3 regions of the Micromonospora sp. NPDC050784 genome follow, and region 1 is predicted to be linked to each of the others. Evidence: predicted binding sites of a transcription regulator. Region 1 holds the regulator's gene; each other region holds the start of a gene.
What was found. The regulator HspR, encoded in region 1, represses chaperone genes until heat shock. The targets are predictions, from matches to a motif close to TTGAGTNNNNNNNACTCAA.
Positions count from the first base shown of each region.

Region 1 (4,605 bases):
GCTCTCCGGGCTGCGCGAGCAGGCCGCCGGTCTGCTCACCGAGCAGATCGCCATCACGGCCGGGTCGCCGTACGTGAACCGGAAGCTCGGCGACACCAAGGCGCGTACCCGCACCAGCGCCTCCATCGTGGCAGTGCTGCGCGAAGGCGAAGTGATCGTTTCGCCACTCCCCTCCTTCCGCTTCGCGGCCGGCGACGTGGTGGTCGTTGTCGGGACCCGTAGAGGTCTCGACGGCGTGTCCGCCATCCTCGCCGACAGTGACCCGGACGGCTGAGGCGGATGCACGATTTCACCACGCTGCTCATCGAAGTCGGTGCGCTGCTGCTGCTGCTCGGGCTCCTCAGCCGGCTCAGCCGGCGTTTCGGCCTCTCTCCGATTCCTCTCTACCTGCTCGCCGGGCTCGCGTTCGGGCACGGCGGGTTACTGCCGCTGGACGCCAGCGAGGAGTTCTTCGCAGTCGGCGCCGAGATCGGCGTCATCCTTCTGCTGGTGATGCTCGGCCTGGAGTACTCGGCCAATGAACTCGTCGGCAACCTCCGGTCGGCGGCACCGGCAGGGCTGATCGACGGCGTCCTCAACGCGCTACCCGGCGCGGGGTTCGCCCTGCTGCTCGGCTGGGACTGGGTCGCCGCCCTGGTACTCGGCGGAATCACCTGGGTCTCCTCCTCCGGGGTGATCGCCAAGGTCCTCGCCGACCTGGGTCGGCTCGGTAACCGGGAAACGCCGGTGATCCTCTCGGTGCTGGTCATCGAGGACCTGGCGATGGCCCTCTACCTGCCGCTCGTCACCGCCGTACTGGCCGGCACCGGCCTGCTCGGCGGCGGGATCGCGCTCACCGTCGCGGTGGGCACGGTGCTGATCGTGCTGGTGGTCGCCATCCGGTACGGCCACCTGATCTCGTCCGCCCTGTCGGCGAAGGACCCGGAGGCGCTGCTTCTCGGCGTACTCGGTCTGACGTTGCTGATCGCGGGCATCGCCGCGTCGCTCCAGGTGTCGGCGGCGGTCGGCGCGTTCCTGGTCGGCATCGCCCTCTCCGGCCCGGTGGCGCACCACGCCACCGAGTTGCTCTCGCCCCTGCGGGACCTGTTCGCCGCGGTGTTCTTCGTCTTCTTCGGCCTGACCACCGACCCGCAGGACATTCCGCCGGTGCTGCTGCCGGCGCTCGCGTTGGCCGTGGTCACCATGGCGACGAAGACGCTCACCGGTTACCTCGCCGCCCGCCGGGTCGGCATCGCGGAACCTGGTCGATGGCGGGCCGGCCTCGCACTCGTACCCCGAGGTGAGTTCTCCATCGTCATCGCCGGGCTCGCGGTGGCCGCCGGGAGCGTCGAGCCGCGGTTGGCAGCGCTGGCCGCGACGTACGTCCTGATCACCGTGGTGACCGGGCCGATCCTGGCCCGGCTGCCGGACTTCCCGTGGTTCAAGCGGTGGCTGCGCACCCGCGCGGCGGCCCAACGGCGGGAGCCGACCCCGGTCGCCGACTCACTTCACTGACGTCCACCTGAATGCCGCGGCGGCGTGGGTCGCACCCTCGCGCAGGTAGAAGCGGTGCGCCTCGGTCCGGCCCAGGCCGGACTCCAGGAAGACGTAGTCGGCGCCCTGTTCGTGCGCCCATGCCCTGGCCGCCGCCAGGAGTTTGGAGCCGACACCCCGGGAGCGCCAGTCGGGGTGCACCGCAAGATCCTCGATCGAGGCCCGACGGCCGAAGCGCACCGAGAGGATGTCCAGGTAGACGCTGGCCACGCCGATCAACTGATCTTCATCGGATCGCGCCTCGAAGAGTGCGACGTCTTCGTGGGCGAGCAATTGCGCGGTCCGCTCGACCGCGCGGTTGCTGTCCCAATCCACGGGACGGCTACCGGGAGGGGCGAAAAGCCACTCCAGCCCCATGACGAACTGGGCTTCGGCGCCCCGCTGGAACCGTCGAACGTGGATTGTCATAGGAGCATCATCGGCCGCGATGTCGATGCAGTGGACCCACCCATGCCAACGGTTGCGGAATTGCTCCCGATGGGGACTACCGCAGCAACCGTGGGCGGGTTACCGTTTCGCCCCAGCAGCCAGGGTCCGCAGGCAGCGTTGCCAGACGCGGGCGAGAGCGGAAGGTTGGCCGGTGAGCGTGCAGGAGTCGACGTTCCACGGCTTCGCCAACCCCGTCGATCCGACTCCGGCGGAGTTGCGAGCTTGGGCGTACAAGCCCGATTCGGTGCCGTTGGCCTCGATGCCACCCGACTGGGACCTGTTGGTCTCCGGCGATCGACTGGTGCTGACGCTCTTCGAGTTAGCCATGGACCCGACCTGTCCGGCCCGGCGCTTCGCGCTGCACTGCCTGTACATCTACGCGGCCGACGGCATCCGGACGAACTTCCGCGCCCACCCCAAGCGCCGCTTCCGCAAGCTCGTCGAACAGGCCGAACGCGACGGCGACGAGCTGATGAAGATCTGGGCGCACAACGGCAGAGTGCTGCTGGCCCGACCGGATCTCTTCGTCTACCGCGACTGGTGCGAAGGCGGCCTGGTCCGCGAAAACCGTCGCCTCGGCTGAGACGGCCCAGACTTTCCTCGCCAGCTACGGCGGGGTGGTGTTGCTGTGTGCGGTCCTTTGGAGCTGATGTCGCAAACGATTCACGCCCGGCCCGCCCGGAATCGGTCCGCTCGGATCGGTCGAGGTCGATGGGTGCCGGTCTCGATTGGTCGAGGCACGTCCAGGCAGGTCGAGGCAGAGTTTGTGGCGTGAGGTCGCAAACGATTCAGCTCGAAAGGATCTGCACGTCGGCCTGGCATCCACCCGGAGTCGAAAGCGGCGTCACCACGTCCCGGCCCGCACGTCGTAACGGCCAACGGGCCGCGACCCCCAGCGCGGGCACCCAAGCGTCCCGGCCCGCACTCGACGACGACGAACGGGCCGGGACCCCCCGTGGGTCCCGGCCCGCACGTCGGTCACCGGTCAGTCCTGCTTGCGTTCCGTCTCGGCTCGGCCCCGTTCGCCGGGGTGGTCGCCGTCTTCGGCGAACCGGCCCGCGATGATCCGATCCCGGTAGGTCCCCTCGGTCACCTTGTCGAACTTCTTGCGGACGGTCTCGGCCAGGTCTTCCAACCGGTCCTCCGTCTGCTGGGCCACCTTCTTCGCCGGCTCCGCCATCGCTTCCCCCTCGCCATGCCGGTAGGTCCGGATTAAGCCGATTGGACCCTTATCGACAGGCTAACCGAAGCGGCCCGGACCGCGCCGGGAATCCAGCGTGGTCCGGGCCGAGAAGACAGATCCGGGTGAGCGGCGGGTCAGCGATCGGGCATGCGGCGGGGACGCCACACCACCAGGGCGGTGGACGTGCGGTTGGTCGGCACAAGATCCCGGCCCGGGAAGCGGGCCAGCGACTCCAGCTCGGCCACCCGGCGGTACGCGGCGTCCAGCTCCGCCTCCAGCCGGGCCACGCGCTGCTGCGCCTGCTCCAGCAGCCGCTCCAGCCCGATGATCCGCTTGACGCCGGCCAGGTTGATTCCGTCGTCCTGGCTGAGCCGCTGCACCTCGCGCAGCAGCACGACGTCGCGGACGCTGTAGCGACGCCCGCCACCGGCGGCCCGGCCGGGCTGCACGAGCCCCAGTCGGTCGTACTGGCGCAGGGTCTGTGGGTGCATCCCCGCCATCCGCGCCGCCACCGAGATCATCAGCACCTTGGCCTCGTAGGCAGGGTCGCCCGAACCGAGGAACTCGCCCGACATCCCGCTCACCTCCGCGTCCATTCCACCGGACTAACTGACTCGACGCACCCGCGCGTCGAGATGTTCCCGAGCCGCCGGCGGAGTCTGCTCGGCGAACGACTCCAGCGCCGTGCGCGCCTCGTCCGACAACCGGGCCGGCACCACCACGTCCAGCGTGACCAGCAGGTCACCGGCCTGCCCGTCGCGGCGAACCACACCCTTGCCCCGGGCCCGCAGCACCCGCCCGCTCGGCGTCCCCGGTGGCACCCGCAGGGTCACCGCGCCGTCGAGCGTGGGCACCCGCAGGTCCGTGCCGAGCACGGCCTCCGCGAAGGTGACCGGCACGGTCAGCGTCAGGTCGTCTCCGGTGCGCCCAAACAGCTCGTCCGGCCGAACCTTGACGTGCACGAAGAGGTCACCGGCCGAGCCACCGCGCTCGCCCGGCTCGCCGCGCCCGGCCAGCCGGATGCGTTGGCCGTCGGCCACACCGGCCGGGAAGCGCACGTTCATGGTGCGGGTCTTGGTGACACCGCCGCTGCCGTGGCACTCCGGGCACTTCTCCTCGACCACGGTGCCGACGCCCTGGCAGTTGCGGCACGGCTCGGAGAAGCTGAACGACCCCTGGTTGCGGGTGGTCACGCCGGCACCATGACAGACCGGGCAGGTACGCGGCTGGGTGCCGGGCTTGGCCCCGTTCCCATGGCAGGTGTCACAGACTCCCGGCGCGCGCAGCGTCAGGGGAAGAGTCACTCCGCGTACCGCGTCGCCGAAGTCCAGTGCCACCTCGGTCTCCACGTCCCGGCCACGGGCCGGACCGCGTGGCGCGGCCTGCCCACCGGCCTGCCCCCCGCTGAAGATGGAGCTGAACAGGTCCTGGAAGCCGGCGCCTCCGAAGCGGCGATCGCC
Region 1 covers NZ_JBITGG010000030.1:73,272-77,876, forward strand. Annotated here, with positions in the region: gene ACIBD9_RS30070 (cation:proton antiporter regulatory subunit) at 1-274, shown strand, start outside; gene ACIBD9_RS30075 (cation:proton antiporter) at 280-1,494, shown strand; gene ACIBD9_RS30080 (GNAT family N-acetyltransferase) at 1,483-1,941, opposite strand; gene ACIBD9_RS30085 (hypothetical protein) at 2,114-2,545, shown strand; gene ACIBD9_RS30090 (hypothetical protein) at 2,948-3,142, opposite strand; gene ACIBD9_RS30095 (heat shock protein transcriptional repressor HspR) at 3,280-3,720, opposite strand; gene dnaJ (molecular chaperone DnaJ) at 3,751-4,605, opposite strand, start outside.

Region 2 (4,605 bases), on a different contig from region 1:
CCGGTGCCGGTACGCCCGCTCCACGGCCTCGGTCACCGCGGGCACCCCGGCCGCCCCGGCCAACGCCCGGTTCAGCCCGTTGCTGGCGGCGTCGTCCGGCCCACCTGCCGGCCGGGCCGAGCCGACCAGCTCGTCCAAGCCGGCGACGACAGTGTCGACGTCACCCGCGAGCCGGCGCAACGCGGCCTGCCGCTCGGCGACCGTGCGCTCCAGGGCGTTGCGCAGCCCGACCATCCCGGCCGGATCGATGGCGGTGGTGGCCAGCAGGGGCACACCGGTCAGCCCGTCCGTGTCGAGCAGCCGACGCAGGTCGTCCAGGACCCGGGGCACCTCGGCCGGGGGCAACCGGTCGGCCTGGTTGAGCACGACCACTGTGACGTCCCGGTGCCGGTGGAACTCGCGCAGGTAGCTGTCGTGGATGACCCGGTCGGCGTACTTCTGCGGGTCGACCACCCAGACCACCTGGTCGACCAGGCCGAGGAGTCGGTCCACCTCGAGCCGGTGGGATCGCTGCACCGAGTCGAAGTCGGGCAGGTCGAGCAGGATCAGGCCGTGCAGGGCCGTCTCGTCGTCCGCGTCCAGGGCGCTCTCCCGGACGAAGCGGTGTCGGGGCAGCACGCCGATCCAGTCGAGCAGCCGGTTGGCGCCCTCCAACGGCCCCCACACGCAGGCGTGGGTGACGCCTGTGGTCGGCCGGCGGACCCCGACCGGCGAGAGTTCCAGCTGGGCCAGCGCGTTGAAGAGGCTGGACTTGCCGCTGCCCGTGGCACCGGCCAGGGCGACCACTGTGTGGTCCCGGGACAGCGCGAGCCGGGTGCCGGCCCGCTCGACCAGGGTGTGCGCGGGCACCAGCTCGGCGTCCGGCAGCAGGCCGTCCACGGCGGTCAGGAACCGGCGTACCGCCTCCAGTCGGGCGATCAGCGCGTCGGCGTCGACCCGCTGGTCCCCGCGGAACACCTCACGTACCCGGCCGGCGATGTTGCTCACCGGAAACCCTCCTCGTCGCCGGTGGACAGCCCGCTGCGATGCCGGGCCAACTCGACCCGGCCGGCGGCCCGGCGCAACCCGTCGCCGGCGTCCGCGGCGGGACGGGCGTCGGCGGTGCGGTTCAGGAAGCGGTCGGCCTCCGCGTCGAGCAGCGTCCGCACCCGGTCCAGCAGGTCGGTGCGGGCCTTGGCGGCGAGGGTACGCACCGCCTGGTCGCCGAAGATCGCCTGGAGGACGGCCTGCGCGGCGACAGTGGTGCCGGCCCCGGTGGCCAACTCCAGCCCGGTCGGGATGAACGCGGTGGAGGCGAAGACGGCGATCATCACGGCCAGCCCGGTGGCGTTCACCGCGTACGCGGCGGTGCGGGCCACGAACCGCTTGTCGCCGCCCTCGACCCGGACCAGTTCCAGCACGCCGCGCTGCCAGTCCCGGACCATCCGCTCGGCACGTTCGGGTAGGTCGTCGCTCGGGTGCGCGAGCGCCGGGTCGAGCAGCCCGGCACCGGCCGGGTGTGCCTTCCACCCGGTGTACGTGGACTCGGCGGCCTCCGAGGCCACTCCGCGCAGCAGCGTCACCAGCTGGGACTCGATGGCGTTGCGCAACTCGACCGAGGGCGCCGGTCGACCGGTGACGGCGGCCACGACACGGTCCCGTAGGCGGCCGATCCGGGCCTCCAGTGTGCGGAACAGCTCACCGGTGCCGACGAACTCCTGCCAGCGGGCGAGCACCTCACCGCGGAGCAACCGGCCGTCCTGAAGCCCCTGCTCGACGGTGCGTTCGGCACCCCGGTACGCGGCCCGGACCCGTTCGTCCAGCCCGTCGGCGGCGGCGAGCTGCTCGTCGGCGGCGTCGGCCAGCTCCTCCACGGCGGGGTGGAGCGCGGCCAGCGCCCCGTCGAGGGTCTGGCGGACCACCGCCGCCCGCGCGTCCACGTCGGCGGCCAACCGGGCGAACCAGTCGGCCAACGGCGCAGTCACCCCCTCGGGCAGCAGCCCCTGACCGTCGACCCAGGTCTCCGGCAACACGAACAGCGGCGCCCGGCCGAGGTCCTGCTCGGCGAGCATCTCGGTCAGGTGCGCGGCGATCTCCTCGGTGGCCTCGGCGGGCACCCGGTCCAGCACCATGGCGATCACCGCGCCGCGCGCGCGGGCACTGCGCAGCAGCTCCCAGGGCACCGCGTCGGCGTACCGGGCGGCGGTGGTGACGAAGAGCCACAGGTCGGCGGCGGCCAGCAGTTGGGTGGCGAGCGCCCGGTTGGCGTCGACGACCGAGTCGATGTCGGGCGCGTCGAGGAAGGCCAGCCCGGCGGGCAGGGCCGGGGCGGTGACGAGGTGCAGGGCGCGCGGGTCGTCGCTCGGCTCGGTGGTGCGGGTCAGCCCGGGCAGGAGGTCACCCTGCCGGAACCAGGCCGCGTCGGACGGGTTGCAGACCAGCACCGGGGAACGGGTGGTCGGCCGGAGCACGCCGGCCGCGCTGACCCGGGCCTTGACCAGGCTGTTGACCAGGGTCGACTTCCCCGCGCCGGTGGAGCCGCCGACCACCACGAGCAGTGGGGCGTCCAGCCGGGCGAGCCGGGGCAGCAGGTAGTCGTCGAGCTGGTCGGTGAGGGCGGTGGCGGTGTGCCGGGCGGGGCCGGCAGAGGGCAGTGCGAGGGGATACCGGGTCGCGCCGATCGCCTCCCGGAGGCCCGACAGCGCCCCGGGGAGGCCGTCGTCCCCGGTGGTGGCGGGCGGCTCCTCCGCGGCGTCCGACGGGTCGGTGCGGGCTGCGACGGCGGGCGCGCCGGAACGGGTGGCGGGATCGCCGTGCGTCGTCACCGCTAAAGCGTGCCCGACCGATGCAAGGGAAGACAACCGGACGGTAATAACGGGTGGGTTGCGTCGGGTTGACTCAAGTCAACTTGACGATTGGCCAACGCGTGGCACTATTGAGTCAAGTTCACTCAACTTGTGGTGGGGCCCGCTGCGGGCGGTGCTCGCCAGCAGCCCACGGGCGACGCCCGTCACCTGCACAACCTTACGAAGCGAGGAAGCGAAGATGGCACGTGCGGTCGGTATCGACCTCGGCACGACGAACTCCTGCGTCAGCGTTCTCGAGGGCGGTGAGCCCACCGTCATCGCCAACGCTGAGGGGTCGCGGACGACTCCGTCGATCGTCGCGTTCGCCCGCAACGGCGAGGTGCTCGTCGGTGAGGTCGCCAAGCGCCAAGCGGTGACCAACCCGGACCGGACGATCCGGTCGGTCAAGCGCGAGGTCGGCACGAACTGGTCCGTCGACATCGACGGCAAGAAGTACACCCCGCAGGAGATCTCGGCCCGGACGCTGATGAAGCTCAAGCGGGACGCCGAGGCGTACCTGGGCGAGCAGATCACCGACGCGGTGATCACCGTCCCGGCCTACTTCAACGACAGCCAGCGCCAGGCCACCAAGGAGGCCGGTGAGATCGCCGGCTTCAACGTGCTGCGGATCGTCAACGAGCCGACCGCGGCCGCCCTGGCGTACGGGCTGGACAAGGGCTCCAAGGAGCAGACCGTCCTGGTCTTCGACCTCGGCGGCGGCACCTTCGACGTGTCGCTGCTCGAGCTGGCCGAGGGCGTCATCGAGGTCAAGTCGACAAGCGGTGACAACCACCTCGGTGGCGACGACTGGGACCAGCGGATCATCGACCACCTGGTCAAGACGTTCCGCGGTGAGCACGGCATCGACCTCGGTCAGGACAAGATGGCCCTCCAGCGGCTCCGTGAGGCCGCCGAGAAGGCCAAGATCGAGCTGTCCGCCGCCACCACCACCAACATCAACCTGCCGTACATCACCGCCGGCGCGGCCGGCCCGCTGCACCTCGACGTGACGCTCAGCCGCGCCGAGTTCCAGCGGATGACGCAGGACCTGCTGGACCGGTGCAAGGGCCCGTTCGAGCAGGCCGTGAAGGACGCGGGGATCAAGATCTCCGACGTCGAGCACGTCATCCTGGTCGGCGGTTCGACCCGGATGCCCGCCGTGACCGACCTGGTCAAGCAGCTCACCGGTCGCGACCCCAACAAGGGCGTCAACCCGGACGAGGTGGTCGCCGTCGGCGCCGCCCTCCAGGCCGGTGTGCTCAAGGGTGAGGTCAAGGACGTCCTGCTGCTCGACGTGACCCCGCTGAGCCTGGGCATCGAGACCAAGGGCGGCATCTTCACCAAGCTGATCGAGCGCAACACCACCATCCCGACCAAGCGTTCCGAGGTCTTCACCACGGCGGACGACAACCAGCCGTCGGTGCTGATCCAGGTGTTCCAGGGTGAGCGCGAGATCGCGGCCTACAACAAGAAGCTCGGCACCTTCGAGCTGACCGGCCTCCCGCCGGCGCCGCGCGGCGTGCCGCAGATCGAGGTCGCCTTCGACATCGACGCCAACGGCATCGTCAACGTGCACGCCAAGGACCTGGGCACCGGCAAGGAACAGAAGATGACGATCACCGGCGGCTCCTCGCTGCCGAAGGACGACATCGAGCGGATGCGCCGGGACGCCGAGGAGCACGCGGAGGAGGACAAGCGCCGCCGCGACGACGCCGAGACCCGCAACGTGGCCGAGGCGCTTCAGTGGCAGACCGAGAAGTTCCTCGCCGAGAGCGGCGAC
Region 2 covers NZ_JBITGG010000035.1:41,943-46,547, forward strand. Annotated here, with positions in the region: gene ACIBD9_RS31445 (GTPase) at 1-987, opposite strand, end outside; gene ACIBD9_RS31450 (ABC transporter) at 984-2,804, opposite strand; gene dnaK (molecular chaperone DnaK) at 3,025-4,605, shown strand, end outside.
Region 2: the regulator HspR is predicted to act here: its motif matches at 2,915-2,933, upstream of dnaK (molecular chaperone DnaK).

Region 3 (4,605 bases), on a different contig from region 1:
CCCACCGGCGCCCGTGACGGCCAGGCCGGTGGCCACGCCGGGCACGGCGGTCCGCTCGGCCGATTCCGGGGTGAACTTCGGCCGCCCCAGGTAGCCGGCGAGGTTGTCGGTGCCGACGCGTACCGGCGTCGAGTCCGTCGCCAGCGCCACCGCCACCTTGCGCAGGATCTTGGCCAGGGCACGCTCGAGCTGCCGGACGCCGGCCTCCCGGGTGTACTCCCCCGCGATCAGCGCGAGAGCCTCGTCGGCGACGCTGACCTCGTCCGCGGTCAGCCCGGCCCGCTCCCGCTGCCGGGGCAGCAGGTGGTCACGGGCGATGGCGACCTTCTCGTCCTCGGTGTACCCGTCCAGGGTGACCAGCTCCATCCGGTCCAGCAGGGGGCCGGGGATGGACTCCACCACGTTGGCGGTGGCCAGGAAGAGCACGTCGGACAGGTCGAGGTCGACCTCCAGGTAGTGGTCCCGGAAGGTGTGGTTCTGGGCCGGGTCGAGCACCTCCAGCAGGGCGGCGGCCGGGTCACCGGCGTAGCCGGCGGCCAGCTTGTCCACCTCGTCGAGGAGCACGACCGGGTTCATCGAACCGGCCTCGCGCAGCGCGCGGACGATCCGACCGGGCAGCGCCCCCACGTAGGTGCGCCGGTGCCCGCGGATCTCCGCCTCGTCGCGGACGCCGCCGAGCGATACCCGGACGAAGTTGCGCCCGAGCGCCCGCGCCACGGACTCGCCGAGGCTGGTCTTGCCTACACCGGGAGGACCGGCGAGGGCGAGCACCGCGCCGGAGCCGCGACCGCCGACCACACCGAGGTTGCGCTCGGCACGCCGGTTGCGCACCGCCAGGTACTCCAGGATGCGGTCCTTCACGTCGGCCAGGCCGGCGTGGTCGGCGTCGAGCACCGCCCGGGCCGCGGCCAGGTCGGTGTTGTCCTCGGTGCGCGTGCCCCACGGCATCTCGAGCACGGTGTCCAGCCAGGTACGGATCCAGCCGGCCTCCGGGGAGGCGTCACTGGCCCGCTCCAGCTTCCCGACCTCGCGCATGGCCGCCTCGCGTACCTTCTCCGGCAGCTCGGCGGACTCGACCCGGGAGCGGTAGTCGGCCGAGCCGTCCGGCTCGTCCTCGCCCAGCTCCTTGCGGATCGCGGCGAGCTGCTGACGCAGCAGGAACTCGCGCTGGGACTTCTCCAGCCCCTCGCGGACGTCACTGTTGATCTGCTCGGTGACCTCCTGCTCGGCCAGGTAGTCCTTCACCCAGCCGACCAGCAGCTCCAGCCGGGCGGTGACGTCCGGTGCGGCGAGCAGCTCGTTCTTCTGCTCCAGCGTCAGCCAGGGCGCGTAACCGGCCGAGTCGGCCAACTCGGAGAGGTCGGTCATCCGCTCCACCGCGTCGATGACCTGCCAGGCGCCACGCTGCTGGAGCACGGAGGTCACCAGGGCGCGGTACTCGCGGGCGAGTTCCCGGGCCCGTCCGGCGTAGGCGGGTTCGTCGAGTTCGGTCGCCTCGACCCAGAGGGCGGCGCCGGGGCCGGGCACGCCGGAGCCGATCCGGGCCCGGGACAGGCCGCGGATGACGGCGGCGGGCTCACCCTCGGGGAGCCGGCCGACCTTCTCGATGGTGGCGACCACGCCGACCGGCCCGTACTCGCCGTCGATGCGCGGCACGGCCAGCAGCTTGCGGTCGCCGGTCGCCCGCGCCGCGTCGATCGCGGCCTGGGTGGTGGGGTCGAGGGTCACCGGGATGACCATGCCGGGCAGCAGCACGGCGTCGGTCAGGGGAAGTACCGGAAGAGTTGCCATCGAACACCTGCTATCGCGTTGAGTTGAGCGTGTCTCACTCAAGTAACAAAGCGTTCCCCTTGTTCCGGCCTGTGACCCAGACCACTCTTCCGCCCGGTCCGTCGGGTCGCCCGGGACCGGCGGGCGACCCGACGAGACGCCTCAGGTGAGCTTGCCCTTCACCGTGTTCACCACCGAGCCGACCACCCCCGGGTTGGTGCCGTAGAGGCGAGGGTCACCCGGGGGCAGCACCGGTTCCGGCGCGTTCGCCCGGGGGTTGTCGTCGTACCGGAACTCGCCCTTGCCGTCCGGCGAGGGCCCGGAGGCCCAGCGCCCCTGGGCGGCGTCGGTGCCCGAGGAGAAACCCAGGTACGTGTAGCCGTACTCCTCGGTGAGTTCGCCCGAGTCCGGGAACGCCTCCGGCACCGGCATCTCCTCCAGCCCGTCCTCCTTGAGCTGCTCGATCGCCGCCAGCCACATGTTCTGGTGCATCGTGTCGCGGGCCAGCAGGAAGCGCAGCATCTGCTTGACGCCCGGGTCGTCGGTCATGTGGAACAACCGGGCGACCTGGAGCCGACCCTGCGCCTCGGCGGTGACGTTGAGCTGGAAGTCGGCCAACAGGTTGCCGCTGGCGGTGATGAACGAGCCGTTCCAGGGCACCCCGTTCGAGTCGGCCGGCAGGGCGCCACCACCGCCGTGGATGAAGTGCGCCGGGTTCTCACCGGCGTAGGTCGCGGCGCCTCCGGGGTCCTCCGCGATCCCCTCGGTCAGCGACAGCGGCGCGTTGTCCAACAGTCGGGTGATCATCGTGACGATCATCTCGACGTGGCCCATCTCCTCGGTGCCGACATCGAGCAGCAGATCCTTGTACTTGCCGGGCAGCCGGCAGTTCCAACCCTGGAAGAGATACTGGTTGGCGACGGTCATCTCGCCCCACTTGCCGCCCAGCACCTCCTGCAACCGCCGGGCGAACGCCGCGTCCGGGCCGTCCGGTTTGGCCTCGAACTGCAGATCCTTGACGTGGCTGAACATCCAACCTCCTCGGTACCAGAAACAGGTAGCGAGGCCGTTCCCGCCCTGCTGACCCGAGCGGGCCAACCGGTGTCCCGCCCGGGTCAGCGCAGCGGCAGCAGCACCTCCAGCGCCACTCCACGGGGCCGCAGCCGGTACGCCCGCAACGCTCCCCCGTCCGTCGCGACGAGCTGCCGCGCGATCCACAGACCCAGGCCGGACATCCCGACGGCCGGCGCCGGACGCCGCAGCGCGACCAGCAACGCGTCGTCGACCCGCCCCTCGTCGGTGACCAGGATGCTCAGCCCGGGGCCGCGCAGGGTGGCGTAGAGCCCGACCTGTCCGTCCGGTGGCCCGTGCCGCAACGCGTTCTCCACGAGGTTGACCAGCACCTGTCGGGTTCGTCCGGCCGGCACCGGGCAGGAGGCCGCCCGTCGGGTGGCCCGCGCCCGCCGGCGGCCGACCGGCACCAGCGCGGCGGCCTCCCGCAGGATGCCCGCCAGCGGGACGGCCGGCTCCGGCTGCGGGGGCGGCGTCAGCACGCCGGTGCCGGCGGTCGCGTCGCGCAGCAGGCTCTGCAGGTGGGCTGCCTGGTCGCGGGCCAGCTCAGTGATCGCCCGACGGTCGTCGCTGGTCAGCTCTCGACGCTCGTCGGCCAGCGCGCGGGTCAGTGAGGTCAGGGTGGTGATCGGCGTCCGGAACTCGTGGCACAGCACCCGCAGCAGCAGGTCCGAGTCGGCCTCCGTCGGTCGCCTCTCGCCGGGTGTCGGTTCGATGTGGTGCAACCCTCGCAACAGGTCCCGCAAACCGTGCCGTACGCGCATCCACCCGACTCCCCTCGTTCGGTGCGAACCCGCATGATCGGTACCCGCTGGGGAACGGCCCAGACATGCCGGGAGCCTCCACCTTGCGACTCGTCGTCGTGGACGATCACCCCCTGTTCGTCCGCGGCCTGGAGTTGCTGCTCCCGATCACCACCAACGGTCGCGCCGAGGTGGTCGCCTCGACCGGCGACGCCGCCGCGGCCGCGGCGCTGGTCAGCAACTGCTGCCCCGACCTGGCCCTGGTCGACCTGCACATGCCGCCGCCCGGCGGCATCCGGGCGGTGGCCGCGATCCGGCGGACCACCCCACGGGTACGGGTGGTCGCGATGTCCGGTTCCGCCGACCCCGGGCCGGCGGTGGAGGCGCTGCGCGCCGGCGCCGAGGGGTTCCTGCCCAAGACCAGCGAAGCCGAGGAACTGCTGCCGCCGCTGCTGGCCATCCTCGACGGCTGGGCGGTGCTGCCGGCCGAACTGCTGCGCGCCATGTTGCGGCCCACCCGCTCCGCGCCCGTCGACCTGGACGGCGAGGAACGGCGGCTGCTGCGGGCGATCGCCGGCGGTCGCAGCACCGTCGACATCGCCGAAGAACTGCACGTCTCGGAACGGACGGTGAAACGGATGACCGCCGCGTTGCTGCGCAAGTTGCGGGTCTCGAACCGGGCCGAGGCGGCCGCCATCGCGGGTCACAGCGGCATCCTCGGGGAATGACGCCTCGTCATCGGGCCGATTCACGGTTTTGCTCGGTAACGGAATCGCGACGCGCCGAATGAATGGAAGGCATATTGTTGCGGATTACCGGGGTGATAGGTCAGACTTTGGACACATCCCGCCGCACACAGGGAGTAATCGGCAATGGCGAGAAAAGTAATCACGGTCCTGACCGACGACCTCGACGGTGGGAAGGCCGACCGGACGGTCGAGTTCAGTCTCGACGGCGTGGCCTACACGATCGATGTCTCCGACGAGAATGCCGGCGTCCTGCGCAAGGCGCTCGATCCGTA
Region 3 covers NZ_JBITGG010000019.1:63,870-68,474, forward strand. Annotated here, with positions in the region: gene lon (endopeptidase La) at 1-1,791, opposite strand, end outside; gene ACIBD9_RS24250 (manganese catalase family protein) at 1,933-2,802, opposite strand; gene ACIBD9_RS24255 (sensor histidine kinase) at 2,886-3,605, opposite strand; gene ACIBD9_RS24260 (response regulator) at 3,704-4,312, shown strand; gene ACIBD9_RS24265 (Lsr2 family protein) at 4,457-4,605, shown strand, end outside.
Region 3: the regulator HspR is predicted to act here: its motif matches at 1,815-1,833, upstream of lon (endopeptidase La).